Algoriphagus machipongonensis: one gene and its partner. The protein of the gene in region 1 interacts with the protein of each later gene in a pairwise test. Links are inferred from orthologs where the notes say so. Each region holds a gene or a part of one and is shown on either strand. Other genes may lie near its edges. The genes, in order: sucC and sucD.

Evidence for each region.
Region 2: the proteins of sucC (region 1) and sucD interact in binary tests that used the Escherichia coli proteins (3 or more experiments, as listed by UniProt). The link is inferred for Algoriphagus machipongonensis from one-to-one orthologs.

Annotation. Positions count from the first base shown.
Region 1 is NZ_CM001023.1:2,320,213-2,328,214, reverse strand. The notes cover bases 3,496-6,376. They hold sucC (ADP-forming succinate--CoA ligase subunit beta), read left to right. Parts: upstream 3,496-4,269; coding sequence 4,270-5,484; downstream 5,485-6,376. Other genes in these bases: ALPR1_RS09760 (DUF3078 domain-containing protein), read right to left, coding at 5,898-6,376; ALPR1_RS09775 (ABC transporter ATP-binding protein), read right to left, coding at 3,496-4,117. In the rest of the region: pncA (bifunctional nicotinamidase/pyrazinamidase), read right to left, coding at 1-518; ALPR1_RS09790 (nicotinate phosphoribosyltransferase), read right to left, coding at 508-2,001; ALPR1_RS09785 (DMT family transporter), read right to left, coding at 2,057-2,869; ALPR1_RS09780 (peroxiredoxin), read left to right, coding at 3,015-3,464; more of ALPR1_RS09775, read right to left, coding at 3,461-3,495; more of ALPR1_RS09760, read right to left, coding at 6,377-6,791; ALPR1_RS09755 (DUF202 domain-containing protein), read left to right, coding at 6,840-7,115; ALPR1_RS09750 (SLC13 family permease), read left to right, coding at 7,119-8,002. UniProt on the Escherichia coli protein: Succinyl-CoA synthetase functions in the citric acid cycle (TCA), coupling the hydrolysis of succinyl-CoA to the synthesis of either ATP or GTP and thus represents the only step of substrate-level phosphorylation in the TCA.
Region 2 is NZ_CM001023.1:4,146,972-4,154,860, forward strand. Bases 3,906-6,673 are described here. They hold sucD (succinate--CoA ligase subunit alpha), read left to right. Parts: upstream 3,906-4,732; coding sequence 4,733-5,614; downstream 5,615-6,673. Other genes in these bases: ALPR1_RS17440 (sensor histidine kinase), read right to left, coding at 3,906-4,603; ALPR1_RS17450 (hypothetical protein), read right to left, coding at 5,740-6,162; ALPR1_RS17455 (ABC-F family ATP-binding cassette domain-containing protein), read left to right, coding at 6,334-6,673. Also shown: ALPR1_RS17435 (hybrid sensor histidine kinase/response regulator), read right to left, coding at 1-1,126; more of ALPR1_RS17440, read right to left, coding at 1,181-3,905; more of ALPR1_RS17455, read left to right, coding at 6,674-7,889. UniProt on the Escherichia coli protein: Succinyl-CoA synthetase functions in the citric acid cycle (TCA), coupling the hydrolysis of succinyl-CoA to the synthesis of either ATP or GTP and thus represents the only step of substrate-level phosphorylation in the TCA.

The DNA of each region.
Region 1 (8,002 bases):
ACTAAGAAAGTTTCAAACCCAAGGCTTAATGCATCCATCGCTGTAAACTTGACACAGTAATCTAGAGCAAGCCCAGTGATATAAACCGATTTCACGCCTTTCTCTTTTAAATAATCTCCTAAACCTGTATCTCCTTTTCTGGCATTGTCAAAAAAACCTGAATAAGAATCCACTTCTGGATTTTTTCCTTTTTGAAATATTTCAGCCCAGGACTTTTTTTCAAGGTCTTTCTCAAATGAGGCACCTTCAGATCCTTGTACACAGTGCACAGGCCAAAGGAACTGATCTAACCCTCCTAGTTTGACAAAATCACCTACTTTCTTCCCTTCATGGTTTGCTGCAAAACTTTTATGGTCGGCAGGGTGAAAATCCTGGGTGGCTACAACCAATTCAAATTCTTTTTGAAGTCTGTTGATAATAGGAATGATTTGATCTCCATCCTTGACTTCTAAAGCCCCACCTGGTAGAAAATCTTTCTGAACATCTACTATAATCAATGCCTCTTCTTTACTTCTCATCTGATGCTTGATCCATTTGTTGAGCTTTTAAAACCAAATCGGTCCTTAAATGGTGCAGGTTTTCTTCTAAACCTACCGGGTATAAATGAGGGTTCACCAATCTCTTGTGTGTCTTATCCAAAGTATCAAGTTGATCTGAAGCCCTCTTTCTTATAGTCTCCAAGTTTGGACTTTTATATTTCAACTTTCCATTTCTAAAAATAGGCTTCAATAACTCCTCCTCTTGGTAAAACAAAGGCATAATCCTTTTCCTACGCGCATTATCAGTTGGGTCAATGATAACAGTGCCTTTTGGATTGATTTCCTGACCTTCTAGATAAATCATGTCAGCTACCGCTTTTCCTTTGGAATAGTAGCGTTTTACATTATGCAAACCGGGAACATTGATTTTTAAGGATTGTTGGGAAACTTTAATCTTAGGCACAAATGAACCGTCTTCTCCCTTGATGGCTGACAATTTATAAACTGCCCCCAAAGCAGGTTGGTCAAAGGCTGTAACTAATTTGGTTCCTACTCCCCAAACATTAATTGAAGCCTCCTGCCCTTTCAAAGAAGTAATAATATGCTCATCTAAATCATTTGAAGCGACAATTTTCGCATCTGGAAAACCTGCTTCATCAAGCATTTGCCGGGCTTGATTACTGTAATAAGCCAAATCTCCAGAATCAATTCGAATTCCCATCATTTCTTTCCCCTTGCTCCGCAGTGCATTTCCCACTTTGATGGCATTCTTGACGCCATTGAGTGTATCATAAGTATCAACCAAGAAAATGCATTGATCAGGAAAAGCTTCTGCGTAGGCCTCAAAGGCTTCCAATTCAGTTTCGAAAGACATAATCCAACTATGAGCATGAGTGCCTGATACAGGTATACCAAAAAGCTTTCCTGCCATCACATTGGAGGTAGAAGAACAGCCTCCAATGTATGATGCTCTGGATGCTGCCAAAGCACCATCTATTCCCTGCGCTCTCCTTAATCCAAATTCGAGCACTGGTTCACCTTTAGCCGCTAAATTTATCCTTGCGGCTTTAGTAGCTATCAGAGTTTGAAAGTTGAAAATATTTAACAAAGGAGTCTCTAGCAGTTGGCATTGAATCAATGGACCTTTTACTCGGATCATAGGTGCATTAGGGAATACCACAGTTCCTTCTTCAATGGCATCAATATCACAGCTAAACTTCATTTTAGCCAAGTAATCCAAGAATTTTGGGTCAAACATCTTTGCCCCATCCTTAGCTTTCATTTCACGCAAGTAGGAAATATCCTTCTCCTCAAATTTAAAGCTCTTGCAATAATCAATCACATAATCAAGTCCTGCTGCCAAGGTAAATCCACCTTGAAATGGATGTTTCCGAAAAAATAAAGAGAACACGGCTTCTTGCTCAGCTTTATTTGATTTCCAATAGGCATAAGCCATGGTGATTTGATAAAAATCAGTCAACAAGGCCAAAGAGCCTTGGTATAAGTCTTTGGTAATTTTCATATAAAGTCGCTAGACTATAAAGGTAAAGATTGAGGATTGACCGTACAAACAAAGGTTAAGCTGCGTTTTTCACCCTGTAATTTAAAATCACACCTAACAGTAACATCCCCATCCCTATATAGGCCATCAAGGAGTAGGTTTCTCCAAAAAAGAAGAAACCAAAAATCAAGGCATAGAATACTCCTAAATAGCTCAGGCTAGAAATTTTAGAAACATTCGCATTTTGGTAGGCCACTGTCATAAAGTACTGAGCAGTTTGGGTACATAGACCAATCCACAGAAGAATCAACCAGTCCCAACCTACTGGTTGCACCCAAGTAAAGAAACTGATTACCCCAGCTATAGGTAAAGTCACTAACGGAAAGTAAAAAATAATTACTAATGGATGTTCTGTATTTTTTAGCTTCCTGATGACATTATAGGCCAACCCTGAAAAGAGTGCTGAAATAAAACCAATTCCGGCATACAGCAGATTTACTCGGGTATCAAAGCCCTGAACCATCATTACTCCTAAAAAAGAAATGGTAAAAAAGACAAACTGAATGGGTTTCACTTTCTCTTTCACTATAAATATCCCCAACAAGGTCGTCAAGATCGGTGAAAGGTATTGAAGAGTCACTGCACTAGCCAATGGAATATTTTGCAGTGTAAAGAAAAAAGAGATGAGCCCTACTGACCCTACCACTCCTCTTAAAACCAATAACTTCCTGTTATTCCCGAAAATATTCACCCGCTGACGTCTCAAAAGCATGAAGCTAAAAATCAGACTGAAAAATGACCTGAACAGAATAATTTCTATTGCGGGAATATGAGGAATGTATTTAACCGATACATTCATCAAGGCAAAAAATACACCAGCTAACAGCATAGACTGGACACTAGATATTTTCACTGGAAACTTATTTGGTGGTATTCTGAATCAAATGTCAAAAGTACCCAGATAGTTCATGGAAGTTTGAGAGTTTATGAAATTTCTAAAACTTTTATTTTCCCTAGACAGTTTACCCAACATTATGGGATTAAAAAAAGGAACTCAAGCACCAAATTTCACCCTTGCATCAACAGGTGACAAAAAAGTCAACTTATCGAAGGATTTTAAAGATCAAGCCTTGGTCCTCTATTTTTATCCTAAGGACTTCACACCTGGATGTACAAAAGAAGCTTGTGAGTTTAGGGACCAATTTGAGGCATTTCGAGATCTTAACATCCCCATTTTAGGAATCAGCAAAGATGATATACCTACTCATGAAAGGTTTAAAAAGGCTCATAGACTTCCATTCGACCTACTTTCGGATCCTTCAGGAAAAGTATGTAAGGCATATGATGCTTTAATTCCCTTGATCAAAATGCCCAAAAGGATCACCTATTTATTAGACGAAAACCATATGATCATCGAATCCTTCTCTGATATGTTTGAAGCCAAAAAGCATATCAATAAAATGCTACGAAGCTTAAATGCTTAATCTTCAAGGATCAAACCATCTTTCATAGTCACTTTCCTATCAGCCATTTCAGCGAGTTCATTGTTATGGGTTACAATGACAAATGCCTGCTTTAACTCTTCTCTTAAAGTAAAAAACAAGGAATGAAGGGATTGGGCATTTTCTGTATCCAGGTTACCACTGGGTTCGTCAGCGAAAACTACCAAGGGATCATTTATCAAAGCTCTTGCGACAGCGATTCTTTGTTGCTCCCCTCCAGAAACAGTAGCCGGCTTATGATCCAATCGATGACTAATCCCTAGGATTTCGGCTAATTCCCCTGCTCTTTTCATCAATTTGTTTTCAGAAGTTCCTTTGATCAAACCAGGAATCTTAATATTCTCCAAAGCAGTAAACTCAGGAAGAAGGTTGTGAAATTGAAAAATCAAACCAATCTGTTCGTTTCTAAAACTAGCCAATTCTTCTCCGGTCAATTTCAGTAGGTCTTTTCCATTCATTTCAAGGTTCCCCATTTCGGGTTTATCCAGGGTTCCCAAAATATGGAGTAAGGTACTTTTTCCTGCGCCGGAGGAACCAACGATAGAAACTATCTCCGAAGAAGAAATTTCAAGATCCACTCCTTTTAAAACATGTAAATTTCCGTAGTGCTTATGGATGCCACTGGCTTTCAGCATGGTAAGTTTTTTAAGAGGTATAAAATTAGAATAAATCTAATCCTATTGAACAATTGAATAGGCAATAAACAGGAAATTTCGGTAAGAAAGGACAATTCAACGTTTGATTTATCGACACTTTGAGCTTAACTTCGAGCAAAAATTTTCATAGGATGAATATTCACGAATATCAGGCTAAAGAAGTATTAAAAGGATATGGAGTTCGCATTCAGAACGGTATTGTAGCCGACAATCCAGAAGCAGCTCATGAAGCAGCTGTTAAACTCAACGCTGAAACCGGAACTTCCTGGTACGTGATCAAAGCTCAAATTCATGCCGGAGGCCGAGGTAAAGGTAAAATCCAACAAACTGGATCCAATGGTGTGGTTCTTGCAAAAAAACTAGAAGATGTAGCTGACAAAGCTAAAGCAATTCTGGGCGGGACTTTGGTGACGCATCAGACTGGACCGGAAGGCAAAGTTGTCAATAAAATCTTAGTAGCAGAGGACGTCTATTATCCAGGTGACTCTGAGCCAAAGGAATACTATTTATCTATTTTGCTTGACCGAGCACAAGGATGTAATGTAATCATGGCTTCTACTGAAGGTGGAATGGACATTGAGGATGTGGCAGAAAACTCTCCAGAAAAAATCATTAAGGAGTGGATCGACCCTAAAGTCGGACTTCAAGGTTTCCAAATTAGAAAAGTTGCTTTCAAACTAGGTTTGACCGGTACTGCATTTAAAGAAATGGTGAAGTTTATTGCCGCTCTTTACAAAGCATACGAAGGAACTGACTCTTCTCAATTTGAGATCAACCCAGTATTAAAAACTTCTGACGATAAAATTCTTGCAGTTGATGCCAAAGTAAATTTGGATGACAACGCACTTTACAGACATAAGGACCTTGCAGATCTTAGAGATTTGTCTGAGGAAGATCCTTTGGAAGTAGAAGCAGGAAAATCAGGATTGAATTACGTAAAACTTGACGGAAACGTAGGTTGTATGGTAAATGGTGCCGGCCTTGCAATGGCAACCATGGATATGATCAAGCTTTCTGGTGGCGAGCCTGCTAACTTCCTAGATGTAGGAGGAGGCGCAAACGCTACTACCGTAGAGGCTGGATTCCGAATTATTCTTCAGGACCCTAATGTTAAAGCGATCCTTATCAATGTATTTGGTGGTATCGTAAGATGTGACCGTATTGCAAATGGTGTGGTTGAAGCTTACAAATCTATTGGTGATATCCGTGTTCCTATTATCGTAAGACTACAAGGAACTAATGCAGTTGAAGGTGCAAAAATCATTGATGAATCAGGATTGAAAGTTGCTTCTGCGATCACGTTGAAAGAAGCTGCTGACAAAGTTCAGGCGGTTCTTCAAGGATAAAAAAAACTGAAATTTTCAGGCACGCGTAGTTCAACTGGATAGAATATCGGATTTCGGCTCCGAGGGTTGAGGGTTCGAATCCTTCCGCGTGTACATAAAGCTCAGACGAAAGTCTGGGCTTTTTTCGTTTATACTAAAATAGAATTGATGAAGTACCCAAAATATAGCTTCAACTCTTAGTATATCTAACGGTTAAAGAATAGAAAATTGGATTATTCGGGGATTTAACTGGAGATTTAAAAAAATGGCCAAAATAGGCCTTAGGGCAATAAAAAAGCAGGAGAAAATCTCCTGCCCTTTATTTGAAAACTAAACCAACTATTATTTAACTACCACAATGAATTCAAAAATAATACAATTATAATTAAATCAAAATTCCAAATATAAATTTGTATTTAATTATTCTCCTTATTTTATTCTTCGGGGAAATTTCCGCGCTTAAATGAGATGCCTAAAGCAAGCCCTTGGCTAAATTGGATTTTATCGTCCTGATCCAAATCGTAGATGCTCATACTGGTTAAACTCACATTAATTAAATTCGACACTTTAGCTTCTAAACCCAAGTCTAACCGATGATCAATCGTATCAAAAGCTAATGTCTCATAATTGGCATACATCTGATATCTCATTTTTAGAGTAAGATTCTCACTTAACTTCTTGTTCCAATCTGCCAATAAGCTAAAGGCTAGCCATTCAGTTCGAACTTTCTTCCCGATTTCAACCCCGTAATTAGTAGGGACATTATTATGTAAAGTGGTATCAGTCACAAATGTCCATCTAGGAGCAAAAGGTGCCATTCTCAGACTAAATTCATCATTTGGCTTATACTCCACTCCCAGTGAGGTAGTTAAATAGGCTGGATTGAAAAATTTTGAAATTAGGGTTTTGTCATCATCTTCAAACTCATAACCCGGAGCAAATTGCGACAAGAAGTTTACAGCAAAGAAATAATCCCACTTATCATTAATTTCGTAACCCACTTTAGAATCCAAATAAATCCTGTCGTTTGACTTTCTTCCTTCTTCATCTTTATTTTTAACTACCCCGTACGTTAAGTCCATCGTATTATCCCAAGACCACTTATCTTTAGCATAATTAGCTCTTCCATAAAGGTAAGTTCCCACAGCAATTGAATTGACACCACCGCCTTGCCAGTTGCCGGAAAAAGACGCTTGATTTAAATTTAACCCACCACTAATTTCCTTGAGCCAATAGCTGGTATCTACAGGGGTGGTTTCAGGTTCTGATTGAGCAAATAAATGCCCTGTTAGAAATACAAAAAGGAAAAGTGTAGAGATTCTCTTCATAATATATCAGTTTATAACTTATTAAATTTAAAACATTGAAATACAAATATGGAAAATGACATGGAAAGTGAACTGTTAATTAGAGATTTTTTAGCCAGACAACGTACTACTTTAGCAAATCAGAGGACCTTACTGGCCTTTATAAGGACTTCTTTATATTTTTTGGTCAGTGGTATCGCATTATTTGAAGTCGAAAAACTTGACCATGTCCGTGAATTAGGTTATCTGGCACTCGGATTGAGTTTTTCAATTTTCATTTTGGGTTTTATCAATTTCTTCCGAATAAAATCTAGACTCAAAAAAGGAAATTATCTCAATATGTAATTTATGGATTTTGATATCGCCTTAACGCTCTCCATCATAGGTTTGGCAATGGTTCTTTTCTTAACTGAAAAGCTATCCATTGATACTGTTTCCATCGGAGTAATGATCTTATTTTTAATTACTGGCATTTTGGATATCAAAGAAGGTTTAGCTGGTTTCTCCAATTCAGCAACTTTGACCGTCGCCTCGATGTTTGTTTTATCAGCAGCAATTTTCAGTACTGGAGTTCTGGATTCCTTTAGCTACCGGTTAAGTAAACAAGCAAAAAAGAGTGAGCTTAGACTCATGCTTACCTTAATGGTTTCCGCCGGGGTGTTGTCAGCTTTTATCAGTGATACTGCTGTAGTGGCCCTTTTGATGCCTGCGGTGATTCAACTTTCAAAAAACAACCAAATCCCTCCTTCCAAACTTTTGATGCCTCTTTCATTTGGTGCATTGATGGGTGGAGTATGCACATTACTTGGCACAAGTACCAATATACTTGTTAGTGGAATTGCAGAGAATGCTGGCTTACCTGCATTTGGGATTTTTGAGATGAGTATTATGGGTCTTGTCTTTCTATTATTCGGCATCCTTTACATGGCTTTTGTAGGAAGGTTTTTATTACCCAGTAGAAAAAGTAAGGAGCTGTTTGGAGATTCTATGGAACTAGGGAATTATCTATCAGAATTAATAATCACCGAAGATTTCACTCAGTTGCAAGAACAAGTTTCAAAGCAGAAATTATTTAACAAACTCCCCATTCAACCTTTACAAATCATAAGAGAAGATGGACAAAAAATCAGAGTTTACCCAAATACAGCAATCCTGAAAGGTGATCTCATCCGATTTAGCTCAGATAAAGAGACGCTAGAAAAACTAAAAGCATATCCAGGAATCAAATTAAA
Region 2 (7,889 bases), 1.8 Mb from region 1 along the record:
TTTCAAATGTAATCTCCCCTCCTAAGACCTCCACACATTTTTTGACAATTGACAACCCAAGCCCTGATCCTTCTCTAATTCCTACGTTGTGAGCTCTGAAAAAACGATCGAAAAGCTGACTTTGCTCCTTCTTTGGGATTCCAATTCCATAGTCGGTAAACGAGCCTACTAATTTCCCATCTACATAATCCAAAGTAAAGTTGACTACTTGCCCGTCTTTTGAGTATTTGACGGAATTGGAAAGTAGATTCTCAAACACTTGGTAAAGGAGCTCACTATCAGACACTACCGTTTTGGGAAGACTTCCAAGACTAACTTTAATCGTCACCTTGTTTTCAATTCCTGCTCTTACCGTATCCAAGACCTCTTTTACAAAAGCCCCAACAAACATTTTCTTGGGTTTGTATTCTACTTTATCAGCATCCGCTTTTCCAAAGAACAATACACTTGTCAACAAATTATTTAATGCCCGGACAGAGTTTTCAATTTTGGAAGCATGCTTGGAAATTTTGACTTTAAAAGGATGATCCCTTTCAGCATAAATCTGTAACAATTGTGCGGAACTCAAAATTGATGTCAATGGTGTTTTAAATCCGTGAGACACATTTAACACAATCCTTGACTTCAGTTCGTTGATCTCTCTTTCCTTTTCTAATGCTTTGGTCAACTCCTTGTTAGCTTCATGTAAATCAGCTGTTCTTTGCTTTACCTTTTCTTCTAGCTCATTGTTCAGCTTCTGAAGCTCCTTTTCCTTCCGATCCTTAAAAATCGCAAGCTCAATCACCATATTCAATTCACGAATATTGAACGGTTTGATCACGTAGGCACTAGGATTGGTTCCTACGACTTTATTGAGTGTATCTGCATCGGAGCTCGCACTGAGATATACCACGGGAATGTCATATTTTTCATTGACTATTTCGGTGGTTTTGATCCCATCTAATTCTCCAGCAAGGTTGATATCCATCATCACAATGTCAGCAACATTCTCCTCTAAAATATCTAATGCTTTCTCTCCGGAATCAGCGATTCCAATGATCTCATGGTTGTTTTTTTCTAAAGCCCTTTGAAGCAAAAGAGCAGAAACAGAATCATCTTCTACGATGAGTATTTTAAGACTGAACATTCGTGAATGAAAGGGTTAAAAACTTTTTTAGTGTTTGAAAATACAAATTAAATATTATGTCAAGGGTATTTCTAAGGTAACTAAAGTACCTGAATTCTTTACGCTTTGGATATGGATCTCACCATTAAGTAATGCCATCAAGCTTTTAGTAATATTAAGACCAAGCCCTGTTCCCTCATAAAGCCTGTCATTTCCAGTACTTTCCTGCTCAAATGGCTGAAAAGCTTTATTTAAAAATTCCTCAGACATCCCTACTCCTGAGTCTTCCACAGAAATCAACAAATTGTTCTTTTTCTTATCTACAGCCACATTTATTCCTCCCTGATCAGTGTATTTGATGGCATTACTGACGAGGTTATTAATGATCATTTCTAGGAATCTCTTATCGATATTCCCTTTAAATGATTCCTGTAGAAATTCTGTATGTAGTTTTAATCCCTTTTTCAAGGCCAGATTCTTGAGTGGAGCAATGACTGATTTTAAAAACTCATTAATATCAGCCTCGGAATAAACCACTTGCATTTTATTAGCTTCAATTTTAGCCATGTCCAAAATTGAATTGATGGTACTCAACAACCTTTCGCCACTTTGTTGGATAATATCCAGCTGAGAAAGCAGGATGGGATTGTCCTGATTCATCATCATAATATGTTCTGTTCCTCCCAAAATGCCGTTCAATGGAGTTCTAATCTCATGGCTAATATTTGACAACATACTCGTCTTATACCTATTTGCCTGCTCCGCTTTTTCCTTAGCATCCCGCATTTTTTGTTCTATCGCTTTTTTGGAAGAGATATCTCTAAACACACTTAAAATCAGGTTTCTTCCCTGAAAATCTTCCTGGATCAAAACTGAATACACTTCCATTTCCACAGAACCTGTTTTCCAAGGCACAGAATTTTCAAAAGTTAAACCGGCACTACTTTTTTTGATAACTTTCCTCGCAAAGGAATTTACATATTTATCAAAATAGCTTCTGTCACTGAAGAGATCTACAACATTGGATTTTTCAAGTTCAGAGATATCCTTTTTTACCAAGTTGGCAAAACTTGGATTTGCAGTAACAATCTTCTCTCCATCCAATGTCAGAATCAAGCCATCTTTAGAACTACTCCAAACATTTTTAAACTGCACTTCAGCGATCTCTTTTTCTTTACTTTCTTTCGCAAAGGCGGTTTGAAGTACCCCCACAGTTTTAAACTGATTGTAAAAAGTATTGATCAGAATCCCCAAGGCAATTAGTAAAATCACACATAATATGATAAACCATAACTTCAGGTAAATCGGTTTTGAAATGGAAAACTTTTGGGATTTGACGATTTCGGATGACTGTTCTCCTTCATACGAAGCCATTAACTCAATTTGATAATCGCCATAGGGCAAATTAGGTAGAAATATAGTGGTGGTTTTCGGGTCTTTAATGACCTTCCAATTGTCCTCAGAGCTTAATTTGTAATGTACCCAAAGCTCTCTGGCTTGGTTAAAACCAATGGCATTGTATTTTACCTCTAAGGTATTTTGAGTGGATGGGAATTCCTTCTCTTCCAAAATGACCTCATTGTCTGAAATCAAATGTTGATAATAAACATTAGGAGATCCTTGATCCGGAAAGTCTTCTTCCGAAAAGAACAAAGAAAACCCCTTTAATGTCCCAATCATTATTCTACCTGAACCTGTTTCCAGCAATGCTCCCCTGTTGGTTTCATTTCCCACCAAACCGTTTCTTTCATTGAAATGAAGAATTTCATTATCATCAATGAGAAAAACTCCGTCATCAGAACCCACCCAGAGCCTTTTTTTACTGTCTTTCAGTAGTCCAAACACGGGCCTTGTGATCGTTTTCCCATTTAATTCGAAAGGCTTTACTTTTTGGTCAGTTAATACATATAGCCCTTTTTGAGACCCAAGAAGAATACTATCAGGACTCACTTCTAAAAAATCAAAGCCATCCGCGATCATTAGTTTTTCATTAAAATGAACGGGTTTTTCAGAAGCCAATCGACTGGCTTTCATTACCATATATCTTCCATCGGATAGTTTCCCCGTTTTCCTCAAATAAAAATAGTCATGCCCCAGAAGCTCTAAAACTTCTGATCTAAGGTCATTCGAATAAATCTTCGAACTTGGTTCATTCAAAGGGTAAATGTAAACATGTTGTGGTCCAGTGATAATCAAGGTATCATTTTCTGCCACCACAGAGGAGATATTATCTTCATTAATTGGCTCAAAAAATTCAACTTTTCCTGTTCCTATAGCATACCTGCCAACACCTGCCCAATTACTAGAAAACCAAACATTCCCTTTTCCATCGTTAGAAAAATTCACGATTCTATCTGTGGGATTTCCTTCAGGGTTTGAATCTCGGAAAATAGTTTCCACTGATAACCTAGAATATTTTTGAACCCCATTATTAAAACCAAATAGGTACTCTCCATTTCCAATATTACCAATCGCGGTTATTTCTTCTGACATCAAGGAAGTTTGACCAAGGCCATAATTCTGGAACACCAAACTGTTGAAATTCACAAGCCCCCTGCTTGTTCCCACCCATAGGATTCCTTCTCGATCCATCAAAGCGCTATTTATAGAATAGGCTCTCAGCTCATCTTCTAAATCAATCATTAGGGGGAAGCTGAATTTTTCACTCGCTTTAAAAAGCTGAGAATTAAAGTGATAAAACACTGATTTTTGATGAAAGAACAGATCATAGGAATCTTGAACAAAAAATTGATCTTTCGAAAAGTCTTTAGCGACAAACTCTGTTGGAACTAAAGGCTCTTTCCCTTTAGCCAAATAATCTTTACCCAAAAAATAATAATTCCCATCTGCCTCATTTTTTTTCATCATTAATGGTGGAGTAGGCAAAGGAATACCACTTAATTGGGCTTTTTCCATTCTTCCATCATTTAATAGAAAGACACCTTTCGTAAACTCTAAGTAATCAACACCATCATAAGAATTGGCAGATGTCATCATTCCGAAGACTTCCATGTCCCTATCCAATTGACCGATTGGTCCATTTTCTTCCCAGAAAATCAATTGATAGCCAGTATCAAGAAAATACTTTTTATTATTCCCTTTCCCAATGGTTTGAAAAGTAATTTTATTACTCAATTTATCACTGATATTGGTACCCAAATCAATGAACTCCCAATTGCCATATCCGCCTTTTGCTAGTTTGGGTTGACCTGAGGCATTATAAATCCACATGTGGCCATCTCCGCCTCTATGAATAGCGATTTGATTATTAAACTCCTCTTGGATGGTATCCGGTAACGGATAAGTTTCAATTCCATCGGAATAGAAAATACCTAATGAAGTGGAAAACCACATTCTTCCCAAGGTATCTTGTTCGATTTGAATGACATTCTGAACGGGCAACTCCACCCCTTTTGGTTGGGGGTCATATTTAAAATTCTGTGTATACCCAGAAATAGCCAATCCGAAACAAAAAAAGATTGTGGCAACTATTCTCATTATTAAGACTTACTTTGGCTCTAAGATATAAAAAGTATTTCGTCAGTAAATTCATGAGAGATTGTTATCTATTTCTTTTGACAGCGACCTGATTCTTTTAATTTTGTGCCAAACTTTAGAAATCGCATCATGAGTGTATTAGTAAATAAAAATTCCAAGGTGATCGTTCAAGGATTCACCGGGTCTGAGGGTTCTTTTCATGCACAGCAAATGATCGAGTACGGAACAAACGTAGTCGGTGGTGTTACTCCAGGAAAAGGAGGTTCAACCCATTTGGAAAAACCAGTGTTCAACTCTGTAGAAGAAGCCGTTCAAACGACTGGCGCTGATACTTCCATTATTTTTGTACCACCTGCATTTGCAGCGGATGCGATTATGGAAGCTGCAGAAGCTGGAATCAAAGTAATCATCGCTATTACGGAAGGTATTCCTGTAGCGGATATGATGAAGGCAAAACCATATATCATCGAGAGAGGTGCAACCTTGATCGGTCCAAACTGCCCAGGTGTGATCACTCCTGGAGAAGCGAAAGTAGGTATCATGCCAGGATTTGTATTCAAGCAAGGTAGAATCGGAATCGTTTCTAAGTCTGGAACTTTGACTTACGAAGCTGCTGACCAAGTGGCAAAGGCTGGCTTAGGCGTTTCTACCGCAATCGGAATCGGTGGTGACCCTATCATCGGAACTTCTACCAAGCAGGCTGTTCAGTTGCTAATGGAAGATCCTGAGACTGATGCTATCGTTATGATCGGTGAAATCGGTGGTAACTATGAAGCTGAAGCTGCGAAATGGATCCGTGAAACTGGAAACAAGAAACCAGTAGTAGGGTTCATCGCTGGACAGACAGCACCTCCAGGAAGAAGAATGGGTCACGCAGGTGCCATCATCGGTGGAGCTGACGATACTGCAGAAGCTAAAATGAGAATTATGAGAGAAAATGGTATTCACGTAGCTGATTCTCCAGCGGAGATCGGTGCTACCATGGCAAAAGCCTTGGGTGTGGATGCTTAAGTGATATAAGATATAAGATTTTGAAAACCGCTTCGATTAAGTTCGGAGCGGTTTTTTGTTTTTTGGAAACAAGATGTTAGACCCAAGTATCAAGACATAGATTAAAGATATTTATTAGCAGTTTATCAGTCCATTTTGACAAATACTAATTCACTTTTCGCAATAAACCCTTCCAGAAATAAAAGCCTCATCCTTAGCTCCTTACTCCCTAACTTCTCAATCAAAAACCTATTTGCTTTTACTTTTCCTGTTTCTAGCATCGTTAGTGTGTCATTTTTAATTATCCAACGTCCTCTCTTTTCCTTAACTATCCCAGCTCCTGCATCAGTGAAATATACAGAATCCTCATTGAACTCATAAAAGGTATTATCTATTGCAAATTGAAAGTCCTTAGAAACTTCATTTTGACGGGATTGGGTTTCACTTTGAAAACTTTCCGATTTCATAATATTCAAAAAAGCTTCATAAGATTGCAATTTCCACTTTCCTTGAATAGGGTCTTCAGCATAAAAAAGGTTTAGTAGAATAAGTAAAAAGAAAATCTTCATAAGACCTGTTTTTTTAATCCAAAACTAGAACTATTAGAAATATTTAACAATTTAGTTTAAAATAAACTTAATAAACTCAATTTTTCAATTTTCAAACCTTCCAATTCGCCACGGCGAATAAGTTATTTCAATCTTCAATTCCTTACCTTTGCCGCTTCAATTCAGATAAATATGATTTCAGTAGATAATGTAGCAGTTGTCCATAGCGGCTCTACACTCTTTAGTAATATTTCCTTTGCCATCAATGAAACAGATAAAATCGCCTTGATGGGAAAAAACGGAGCAGGAAAATCTACCTTACTTAAAATCATTGCTGGTGAAACAAAACCAAGTTCAGGCTCGGTCTCTGCGCCAAAGGATTTTGTGGTGGCTTACTTACCGCAGCATTTATTGATTTCGGATGATTGTAGCGTCATGGAAGAGACTTCCAAAGCTTTTGCAAGCTACCTGAACATGAAGACGGAGATTGATCGCATCAATGAGGAACTGACCGTTCGAACAGACTATGAATCTGACGCTTACTACAAACTAATCGAACAAGTTTCTGAACTGAGCGAAAAGTTTTATGCGATCGAAGAGGTAAATTATGAAGCGGAAGTTGAGAAAGTTTTGCTGGGACTGGGTTTTGAACGAACAGATTTAACTCGCTCCACATCTGAGTTTTCAGGTGGCTGGAGAATGCGAATTGAGCTCGCCAAAATACTATTGCAAAAGCCTGATTTGATCCTTTTGGATGAGCCTACCAACCACTTGGATATTGAGTCCATTCAGTGGCTGGAAGACTTCTTGTTAAATAAAGCCAAAGCTGTAGTAGTAATTTCCCACGATAGAGCTTTTGTAGACAATATTACCTCTAGAACCATCGAGGTAACCATGGGTCGTATTTATGACTACAAAGCGAAATACAGCCACTACCTGGAGCTAAGAAAAGAGCGCCGGGAGCAGCAACAAAAACAATACGAAGAGCAACAGGCAACGATAGCAGATATCCAAGCTTTTATCGACCGTTTCAAAGGCACCTATTCCAAAACACTTCAGGTTCAATCCCGCGTGAAAATGCTGGAGAAAATGGAGATCATCGAAGTGGACGAAGTGGATACCTCCACTTTAAAATTGCGCTTCCCTCCTTCCCCGAGATCAGGGAAATATCCCGTGATCGTGGATGAAATGAGTAAATCCTATGGAGATCATGTGGTTTTCAAAAATGCCTCCATGACCATAGAACAAGGGCAGAAAGTATCCTTTGTAGGTAAAAACGGGGAAGGTAAATCTACCATGATCAAAGCAATCATGGGAGAAATCGATTATGAAGGCAAATGTGAATTGGGACACAACGCCATGATTGGCTATTTCGCTCAAAACCAAGCTTCTCTTCTCGATGAAAGCCTGACAATTTTCGAAACGATCGATCATATCGCTGTTGGGGAAGTTCGTACGAAAGTTAAGGATATTTTGGGTGCCTTTATGTTTAAAGGGGATGATATTAACAAAAAAGTAAAAGTCCTTTCTGGTGGTGAAAAGACCCGTCTCGCAATGATCAAGCTACTTTTGGAACCGGTCAATTTGTTGATTCTCGATGAACCTACCAACCACCTGGATATGAAAACCAAGGATATTATCAAAGATGCCCTGAAGGCTTTTGATGGTACTTTAATCGTAGTTTCTCATGATAGAGATTTCCTGGATGGTTTGGTAACCAAGGTATTTGAATTCGGTAATAAGCGCGT